Regions from separate parts of the Niastella sp. sgz303648 genome, predicted to be linked through region 1. Evidence: riboswitches for the same ligand, from Rfam matches in the RefSeq annotation. Region 1 holds a riboswitch; each other region holds the start of a gene.
The links. A riboswitch is a leader RNA that binds a small molecule or an ion and turns the genes downstream of it on or off. The one in region 1 is predicted to bind cobalamin.
Positions count from the first base shown of each region.

Region 2: it holds a riboswitch for cobalamin, as region 1 does, so the genes downstream of both, AC59IL_RS29480 (ABC transporter substrate-binding protein) here and AC59IL_RS21000 (ribonucleoside-diphosphate reductase small subunit) in region 1, are expected to answer to the same signal.
Region 3: it holds a riboswitch for cobalamin, as region 1 does, so the genes downstream of both, AC59IL_RS26270 (TonB-dependent receptor plug domain-containing protein) here and AC59IL_RS21000 (ribonucleoside-diphosphate reductase small subunit) in region 1, are expected to answer to the same signal.

Region 1 is NZ_JCAPSW010000007.1:133,849-137,130, forward strand. It holds gene AC59IL_RS20995 (ribonucleoside-diphosphate reductase subunit alpha) at 1-199, opposite strand, end outside; gene AC59IL_RS21000 (ribonucleoside-diphosphate reductase small subunit) at 305-1,276, opposite strand; cobalamin riboswitch at 1,395-1,623, opposite strand; gene AC59IL_RS21005 (class I SAM-dependent methyltransferase) at 1,878-2,495, shown strand; gene AC59IL_RS21010 (carboxypeptidase M32) at 2,592-3,282, shown strand, end outside.
Region 2 is NZ_JCAPSW010000013.1:124,423-127,704, forward strand. It holds gene AC59IL_RS29475 (iron chelate uptake ABC transporter family permease subunit) at 1-448, opposite strand, end outside; gene AC59IL_RS29480 (ABC transporter substrate-binding protein) at 448-1,665, opposite strand; cobalamin riboswitch at 1,699-1,891, opposite strand; gene AC59IL_RS29485 (AAA family ATPase) at 1,989-2,576, opposite strand; gene cbiB (adenosylcobinamide-phosphate synthase CbiB) at 2,584-3,282, opposite strand, start outside.
Region 3 is NZ_JCAPSW010000010.1:123,016-126,297, forward strand. It holds gene AC59IL_RS26265 (TonB-dependent receptor family protein) at 1-716, shown strand, start outside; cobalamin riboswitch at 862-1,155, shown strand; gene AC59IL_RS26270 (TonB-dependent receptor plug domain-containing protein) at 1,277-3,211, shown strand.

The sequences.
Region 1 (3,282 bases):
TTAAAGAGGCCGCTGTTTCTGCAGCCAGGTTATCGAGCTCGGTAGTAGTAACACCATCATAAATACCTTCGATAACTTTCTTAGTTACTTCAATTACATCTACCAGCGAACTTAATCCATACGATAGTTTTTGAACACGTGCCGTGATTTTGTCGAACTTTACAGTTTCCTTCTTGCCATTTCTTTTAATTACGAACATAATCTAAAAAATTTCTGATTTATAGATTTTGAGAGCTCGGGATTTCTTTAACTGTGACTTTCTAATAAATCACAAAATCCCTAAATCCCAAAATCAGCAATAATTTTAAAAGTCTTCATCGAGCGAAAACTGTTGCGATTCTTTGGTTGTATTTACACCGGCTTTGCGGTAATCGCCCACACGTTTTTCGAAGAAGTTGGTTTTTCCCTGCAGCGAAATCATTTCCATAAAATCGAATGGGTTAACTGCATTGAACATTTTGGGATAACCTAATTCGCTCAGCCATCTGTCGGCCACAAATTCAATGTACTGTTGCATCAGCCGAGAGTTCATACCAATTAAATCAACCGGCAGCGCTTCGGTAATAAATTCCTTTTCAATGCGCACGGCATCACCAATGATCATATACACCTGTTCCTGCGTTAATTGATTTTTCAACATGCTGTACAATAAACAGGCGAACTCACAATGCAACCCTTCATCACGACTAATAAGTTCATTGCTGAAAGTAAGTCCCGGCATCAGTCCTCTTTTCTTTAACCAGAAAATTGAGCAAAAGCTGCCGCTGAAAAAGATGCCTTCCACAGCTGCAAATGCAACAAGGCGTTCGGCAAAATTTCCCTGCTCGATCCAGCGAAGCGCCCATTCGGCTTTTTTCTTAACAGCGGGCACTGTATCAATGGCATGAAACAGGCGATCTTTTTCGTTCGGATCTTTTATATAGGTATCTATCAGCAATGCATACGTTTCGGAATGGATGTTTTCCATCATGATCTGAAAACCATAAAAGCAACGGGCTTCGGGCAATTGCACTTCGCTCATAAAGTTCACTGCAAGGTTTTCATTTACGATGCCATCACTTGCTGCGAAAAATGCCAGTACGTGCGATATAAAATGACGCTCCCCATCATTAAGGCCGGCCCAGTCTTTCAGGTCGCCGCTTAAATCAATTTCTTCGGCAGTCCAAAAGCTTGCTTCATGCTTTTTATACGTTTCCCATATTTGCGGATATTTGATAGGCAGAATAACAAACCGGTCTTTGTTTTCTCTAAGCAACACTTCGTCTTCGTACTGCATAATAATATACTGATTTCAAGGTTAATAATGCGGTACAACAACAGACAGTAACTCCAATACCTCGCGTTAAAATAAAGCTGAAGCATCAATCAATTGCCTGTACCTTATCGGGAAGGTTCCAAACATACCTGAAACGGCAGGTCTCCTGGCTTGTTGAATTGCTGAACACCTTCCCATGGCGCCAAGGCGCCACAGTGGTTTTGAAGAATCAGCTATGTGAATGGGGAGTAGTAGGAGCCATTCACCCAACTTACAGTTGCCCGTCAGCCCGTGATTTGCACACGGTTCCCTTTTAAGCCTGCTAAATGGTATGATCATCAGCCGGCACCGCAACAAATTATTTGTAAGACCCGACAGCGAAAGTAACATGCCTGTGAAATAATCAACAATTGAGTTTTTCACAAGGTGTTGATAGTTTTATAAACAACTTTCAATGATTACTGCACCACCTTCTAACGGTATGCATAAAAGATAGATAAAGAACCGGTTACATGCAATAATATTTCCGGTGTTATAATAAAAACCAATGCGTGATTTTGGTCACGGTTTTTGGGTAATGTAGTATTTAACTTTATGACTGCTTTTGTGAAAAGAAATTACTATGTATCTATCATTGAAAGAGCATTGGGAACATGTGTATCGAACAAAAAACGAGCAGGAAGTAAGCTGGTATCAATTATATCCTGAAACAGCTATTCAGTTTTTAAACTTATTTCAGTTGCCGCATACCGCCCATATTATTGATATTGGCGGAGGCGACAGCCGCCTGGCAGAAGTTTTGCTCGAAAAAGGATATAAAAATATTTGGGTGCTTGACATCTCGGAACATGCTATTGAAAAAGCAAAAACCCGCATGGGCGAAAAAGCTTCGGCAATAAACTGGATAGTGAGCGATGTTACCAGCTTTCAACCACCTGTATTGTTCGATTTCTGGTACGACAGAGCGGCGTTTCATTTTTTAACCGAACCCGAAAAAATTGATCAATATATTAATGTAGCTGCATCAGCGGTAAGCCCCAATGGATATATGGTAATAGGAACATTTTCTGAACAAGGCCCCACAAAATGCAGCGGTCTTCCCGTTACACAATATTCCGATGTAACGCTTGCCAAACGCTTCGAACCGGCATTTGAAAAAATAAAGTGCATCTATCACGATCATACTACACCGTTTAATACGATACAGAATTTTGTGTTTTGCGGGTTAAGGCGGGTTTAAACAGGCCAGCTATAATACTCCGGCGTATCGCACTTTTGCCCGTTTGCCTCTTTTGACCGAATTTCGCCTCCTGTTATTACAACAAAACCCTCAGGCATGACAAATACAGCTGCAAAATCATTATATAGTGAATATGTAACAGCTATGAATACTATTGCCGATTTGCGATATGCAGCGGCCCTGTTGCAATGGGACCAGGAAACTTATCTGCCCCCCAAGGGAGCGCCTATACGCGGTCAGCAAATTGCCACCCTGTCTGAAATAGCCCATCGCCATTTCACCGATGAAAAGCTGGGAGCACAGTTGCAGGAACTGCTCGGCGGGAATCAATTAACAGCCGAAGAAAAAAGAAATGTAGAGCTTACCTGGCAAGACTATTCGAAACAAAAAAAGTTCCCTTCTTCCTTTGTTCGAACTATGGCCGAAGCAGTGAACAAAAGTTTTCACAGCTGGATAGAAGCCCGTAAAGCAAACGATTTTTCAATTTTCGCCAAAGACCTGGCACGCCTGATCGAACTGAAAAAGCAGGAAGCCGATATGCTGGGTTATGAACATCATCCGTACAATGCTTTGCTCGACGATCACGATAAAGGCGCTACCGTTCAATTGCTCGATGGCGTGTTCAATTCAATAAAAAAACCGTTAAAGGACATTCTTGATAAAATACAACAGCAGCCACCTGTCGATGACAGCTTTTTGCACCAACACTTCGATAAGGATAAACAATGGCAGTTTGGTTTGCAGGTTGTGAAAGAACTGGGATACGATATGCAGGCGGGCCGCCAGG
Region 2 (3,282 bases), on a different contig from region 1:
CTCCTAATGAAGCCGCCAGCAGAATCAGCCAGCTTCCCGAAATGCCCAGCTCTTTAATGGCATATATAGTGGTAATGCTGCCTGCTGATAACATCACAAGCGCTACGCCCAAACCGGCACCTGCCGTAACGCCCAAAATCGAAGGACTTGCCAGTGGATTGCGGAAAAGCGTTTGCATCTGTAAGCCACTCACAGGTAACCCGCAGCCTACGATAACGGCTGTAATTGCCTTGGGTATTCTGATTTGCTCAACAATATATATCCATGCTTCGTTGCTGGCTTTGCCCGATACAATAATATCCAGCACTGCACGTAACGGAATTGATACCGAGCCGAAGGCTATATCTGTTATAAACACGATCAGCAACAGAAAAAACAATGCAGCCAGCTTCGTGAATGAAGCCGCCCATTGGTATTTTCGGGTAGCGGAATAGGAGGCTACGGTCATTATTGTAATTGTTGGTAATAAAACAGTTGGTGATCCGGTAATAATTCAGGATGAAGAATTTTAACCAGGTCGGCGAGGATCAGGCTCGGATTAACGGCGCCTGATTCCCAGTAATCATTGGCGCCTATGTCGTTTATGCGCCTGTTGTTGTTAAACAGCGTTCCTTTCCGATATGAATTGAACTGAGTATAACGTTGATCAGCGGCTGCAATTTCTTCTTTTGTTTTGGCATTGTTCATGTTCAGCCAAAAATCGGCCTTCAGTGCAATAGGGGCCACTGCTTCAAAGTTAAGCGCCAGACTGCCGGTACCTGTTACATTCGCCCAATGATATGATGCACCGGCATCTTTTAAAAATTGTGTCATATAGCTGTCTCCATCAGGAACATACCAGGTTCCTTTAAAAGGCATTCCAACCACTACTTCAGGCTTGTTTGTTACATTTGAAGCCAGCTCTTTTAAGCGGTTGTATTCCTTTTCCATGGCGCCAAATTTCGGGTTCACTACTTCTTCTTTATTCAACAGGGCTGCCATAAGCTTCACCCATTCTGACCGTCCTAACGGGTCGGTTTCGAGCCATTCGGCGTTCATCATCACAGGAATACCGGCGCCGGTGAGGGGCTGGTAGCGTGCGAATGGCGCGTCGGGGCTGCCCATCGTCATTAACAGATCGGGTTTCATGGAAATGATCAACTCATTATTCATGGCGCTGCCATTGCCCACTTCAACTATTTTACCTGATGCCAGATTTTTGCGCACTATGGGCGAAGTAACATATTTTGATTCGGCAAGTCCGATTATTACATCGGCAGCCCCGGCAAAATCGGCCAGCCCTACGTGCATGGAAGAAGTTACCATCAGCTTTTGTACGGGTATCTGTATCACCTGTGCGCCGGGATAACCACCAGGAGCAGGTTTTCCTCTTTGTACCAATACATATTGCAGGGTATCGGTTTTATTTGAAAAACGGTTTACAATTTTTACCAGCTTGTAGTTTTCGAAATATTCTATCGTAAATCCTTTGGAATACAGTAGCCTGGTTTTTGCGGCCACCGGTTTTTCAGCAGTTGAATGAGACGATGGTTTGGTTGCCTGTTTACAGGAAGCCATCCATAAAAACAAAATACAAATGCGGTAAATACTACGTGAACGTAAACCGGTAATGCGGGGCAGAAAAAATTGCTTTCTGCAGTTGAGAAGATGCCTGCTATTTTTCATGATTGCTCTTTGCCTTTCTTCCGAAAGCGGTGAGTGAATTTTATTATCAAGGCAGGTCTTCTGACTTCCTCAAACCCTGGCTTCCTTCCCATCCGTCAGTTGGCGGACAGTGGAGTTGAATGGCCGGTTCTTTATTAAGAGGTTACAGCAGCGGAGACTGTTCCGGACTTACACCGGATTCCCTTTTAAAGCAGCAAATGCGGCTACCTTTGCCGGCGAAAGTAGGAATTATTTTGGGGATATGTGATTTTCTCTTTTTACTACTTAAGAGGGCGCCAGCGCCCTAAATGCAGCAGCGCTAAGAGAATTATCTCTTTCTACTCTTATAACCTCTTAGCTAAAAATGTGTCCCGCGAAGCGGGACTAAAGGTCTGTGTAATTGTTTCAACTACAAAGTTCATCCTGTTTTCAACGTTTGCAGGCTGCACCTCTATCAGCGTAAAACCTAATGCCTCATAGGTTTCTCTGATAGAAGTATACAACTGAACAGCTTCGTCAAATGTTTGCCATCGCTCGGCATCATTTACATAGATGCCCTTCCAGGGTGGTAAAATAAAAACGGTCTGATGGTAAGGATGCTGCTGTAAGGCAGAGTAATAACGATCATCAACAGCAAGTGCGGCTGCTTTCAGGTAAGCAATAATATCGGGGATGCCCCGGTCGAAAAAAGTTGCACCCGTACAGGGAGCCGTTTGCAAATATAAATTTGTCATTCGTTCCAGCACCTTTCCGGCAAAACCTGATAGATTGATCCATGGAAGGCAATCAGAGCCTTTGGCCACTTCTTCTGCAATTAACCGGCGTGATGCTTCTTCTGAACAATGATAACCTGCACTTTTCAATGCCTGCAACAAACTTGTTTTGCCGGCTCCGGGTCCGCCTGTGATGATATATTTTTCGGTGATGTGCAATGGCGCTTTATGTATATATTAAGTAAATAATCAGGGAAATGATCAGAACGGCAAATAAACAAACTTTATGATTGATACTGCTTACCCGCGCAATTTCATGATGCATCACCGTTCTGTCGTTTGTTCCGATATAAGGCTTTTCAACCCGCTTGCCGTGATATATGTTGGGTCCGCCAAAGCGTGTATCCATAATGCCTGCCAGCGCCGCTTCGGGATAACCTGAATTGGGACTTTTATGCTGGTTGCCATATTGAAAAATAAACAAAAAGCCGCGCCGGCTGCCGCTTACCAGCACCATCAGCAGGGCGGTGATACGGGCTGGAATAAAATTCACTACATCATCGAGCCGTGCAGCAAATTTTCCAAACAGTTCAAACCGTTCATTGCGATAACCGATCATCGAGTCAAGCGTATTGATCATTTTATAGGTCATCATACCGGGCACTCCGGCTATAGCATAATAAAACAAGGGAGCAATGATGCCGTCGCTTAAATTTTCCGACATGGTTTCCAGCACGGCTATGCGTATTTGCCGGGGTGTAAGCGCAGCAGTATCCCTTCCTACAATGCGGCTCAATTGTTTGCGTCCCGCTTCAATCCCCTGGGCATCCAGTGCATGAAAAACTTTTTTACCCTCTTCGATGAGGGTTTTATTGGCCAGTCCATAGTATACAAAAACAGCACTAAAAATCAGGTATAAAACCGG
Region 3 (3,282 bases), on a different contig from region 1:
GAGGATTTTCGCCACCCACCACTGCAGAAATTTTACCATCAACTTCAATCATCAATACAAGCCTGCAGGCCGAACATGGTTTGAATTATGAAGCAGGCATTAAAAGCAGCTGGTTACAGCAACGCTTATACGTAGAAGTAAATGCTTTTTATTACCAGCTTAAAAATGCCATCGCACGACGGAACGACAGCACCGGAGCAGACTATTTCATAAATGCAGGAAGCACCCGTCAGCGCGGTATTGAATCGCAGGCTTATTACCAGTTGTTACCTAAAGGCAATGGCTTTTTAACCAGCGCACGTATCTGGATCAGTCATACCTGGAACAAATTCCGTTACCAAGATTTTAAAGTGGTAAGTACCGATTTCTCAGGTAACAAGCTGCCTAGTGTTGCTGCCAATATTGTATCGGCCGGTATTGATTTCGCTACGCGGCCCGGCTGGTACACCAACATAACATGGTTTTACAGCGACCCGGTTGCATTGAATGATGCCAATACAGATGTTGCATCATCGTACAACCTCGTGGGCGCCCGTACCGGCTGGCGCACCTCATTTGGCAAAAAAGTAATGATGGATGTGTTTGCAGGGGTAGATAATTTATTTGATGTTACCTATAGTTTGGGTAACGATATCAACGCTGCCGGAGGTCGTTACTACAATGCGGCGGCTGGTGTTAATTATTATGCAGGTGTAGCGTTTCAGTTTAAGTATTAACAGGCTTCATAACAAACAATTGATCTTTATGCATTCAAAGATCAATTGTTTGTATTATAAGGTGTTGCAATGGCTTTAGATATACCGCTCCGCTTTTCCACAGCAGCTTTAAAAAAAATATATTGGAATAAGCCCCCCACCCCCCTATTTTTGCCGCGTGATTGGTTTCTGCCGGCGTAATGTGTCGGGAGAATGAAAAGGGAAACCGGTGTAAGTCCGGTGCTATCCCCGTAGCTGTAAGTTCCTTAACAGTTCTAAGTTTTAAGTTTTAGGTTCTAAGTTAGTTCCTGAGTTTCAAAGTCAGCGAACATAGAACTGAGAACACAGAAATAAGAACTGTTCAGTTCAATCTTTATACCACTGTCGAATAAATTAGCAAAGATGGGAAGGTATTGAACTGCGAACAAGCCAGAAGACCTGCCAGTTGCAATTATTACATCAACGAGCTTTCGGGTGAAAAGCCGGGATGAAATTCGTCTTAACCGCGGAAGACCATTTCATTTCTGTTCGTATTTCATTTTTCCGAAGGTTCATAGTTACATCAAAACTAAACTATGACCATGTTTAAAAAGTTACTCGCAGTATCTTCTCTGGCGCTGAGCCTTGATTCATTTGCACAGGACTCTACATCTTCTTCTTCAAAACAATTAGATGAAGTAATTGTAACAGCCAATAAGCTGGCCCAAAAACAATCTACTACCGGTAAAGTCATTACGGTTATTTCGAAAGAACAAATCGAAAAAAGCAGCGGTCGCACCGTTGGGCAATTATTAAACGAGCAGGCTGGCATTACCATTAATGGCGCCTTAAACAATATTGGAACCAATCAGTCGGTTTACATGCGGGGCGCTGCATCGGGCCGCACATTGATCTTACTGGATGGTATTCCGGTTTATGACCCGTCTCTTTCAGGCAATGAATTTGATCTGAACCTTCTTTCGCTGAATGATATAGAACGGATAGAAGTTTGCCGGGGCGCACAATCTACATTATACGGCAGCGATGCAGTAGCAGGCGTAATCAATATTATAACTGTTAAGCAAAACATTGCCAAACCTGTAAATGCCAAAGCAAGTATCGGCGCCGGTAGTTTTGGCACTTTCAGGGGTAATGTTCAGTTTTTTGGCAAAGCCGATAAGCTAACCTATAGCGCCCGTTATTCAAAAGTGAAATCAAATGGATTTTCAACAGCATACGATAGCACGCATAATCAAAACTTCGATAAAGACGGTTTTAACAGCGATGTAGCCGCTGCCTCTTTGCAATACCAGGCTACACCTGAACTTTCGATAAGAAGCTTTATTCAATATAGCCATAACAAAACAGATCTCGATTACGGAGGTTATAAAGATGACAGGGATTATGTATTGAAAAATAAAAGTCTGATGACCGGCGCCGGCTTCACTTATCGCAGGAACGGGGTAAGTATAACAGGTAATTATCAATACTCAGATGTTACCCGGAATTTTGTAAATGATAGTACTGATGCCGTTTATACAAAATACTTTTCGAACGACAACTATGGCAAGGCTCAATATGTTGAAGCATATGCCAATATTAATTTAGGTAAAGGTTTCAGCTGGCTGCAGGGAGCCGATTACCGGTTCAGCAGCATGAACAGCCAATCGCTTTCCATAAGCGTATTCGGACCATATCCTGATAAAATCAACGATACATCGCATAGCCAGGCTTCGATGTTTGCTTCGCTGTTTTATAATGCACCCAACGAAAAGCTGAATATCGAACTTGGTGGCCGTATGAACGTGCATTCACGCTACGGCAGTAACTATACCTATACTTTCAATCCTTCGTACAATTTCAGCGACCATTTCAGGGTATTCGGAAGTGTGGCTACTGCATTTAAAGCACCCTCATTATATCAACTCTTTTCAGCTTATGGCGATCCTAATCTGAAACCAGAAACTTCAACCAACTATGAACTGGGTGCACAGGCAAAGAATGAATTGGTTTCAGGCCGCGTGGTTTATTTTCAACGCCGTATTAAAACCGGTATCGACTTCGATTACATAAACTACAAATATTTCAACGCTGCCAAACAAACGGTAAAGGGTTTTGAATTTGAAGCAACGGCAAAACCGGTGTATCACCTTACACTTACAGTAAATTACACCTACCTTGATTCAAAAGACGACATACAAAGCCGTGAAACATTTAAGGATACTACCTATCATTATTTGCTCAGAAGGCCCAAACATAACCTGAACGTTACTGCAGGTTATCAGATAAACAGTAAATTTTATGTAAGTGCTTCAGGCAAATATGTAAGCAAACGATATGATGTTGGCGGGTACATGACTAAAGATTTGGCATTGAGCGATTACTTTATAGTGAATGCTTATGCAGAATATAAATTCGTTAAATTTTTAAAAGTATTTGCAGATGCACAGAATGTTACCGACCGTAAATTTTTCGATGTAAATGGATACAATTCAATTCCATTTATGTTTAACGGAGGCATCATCTTAAACCTGTAAATTATAACAGGCAGGGAGTAGTTATTTCAACTGCCTCCTGCCTTCATTTAAACAGCGGTAAAATTCTTTAA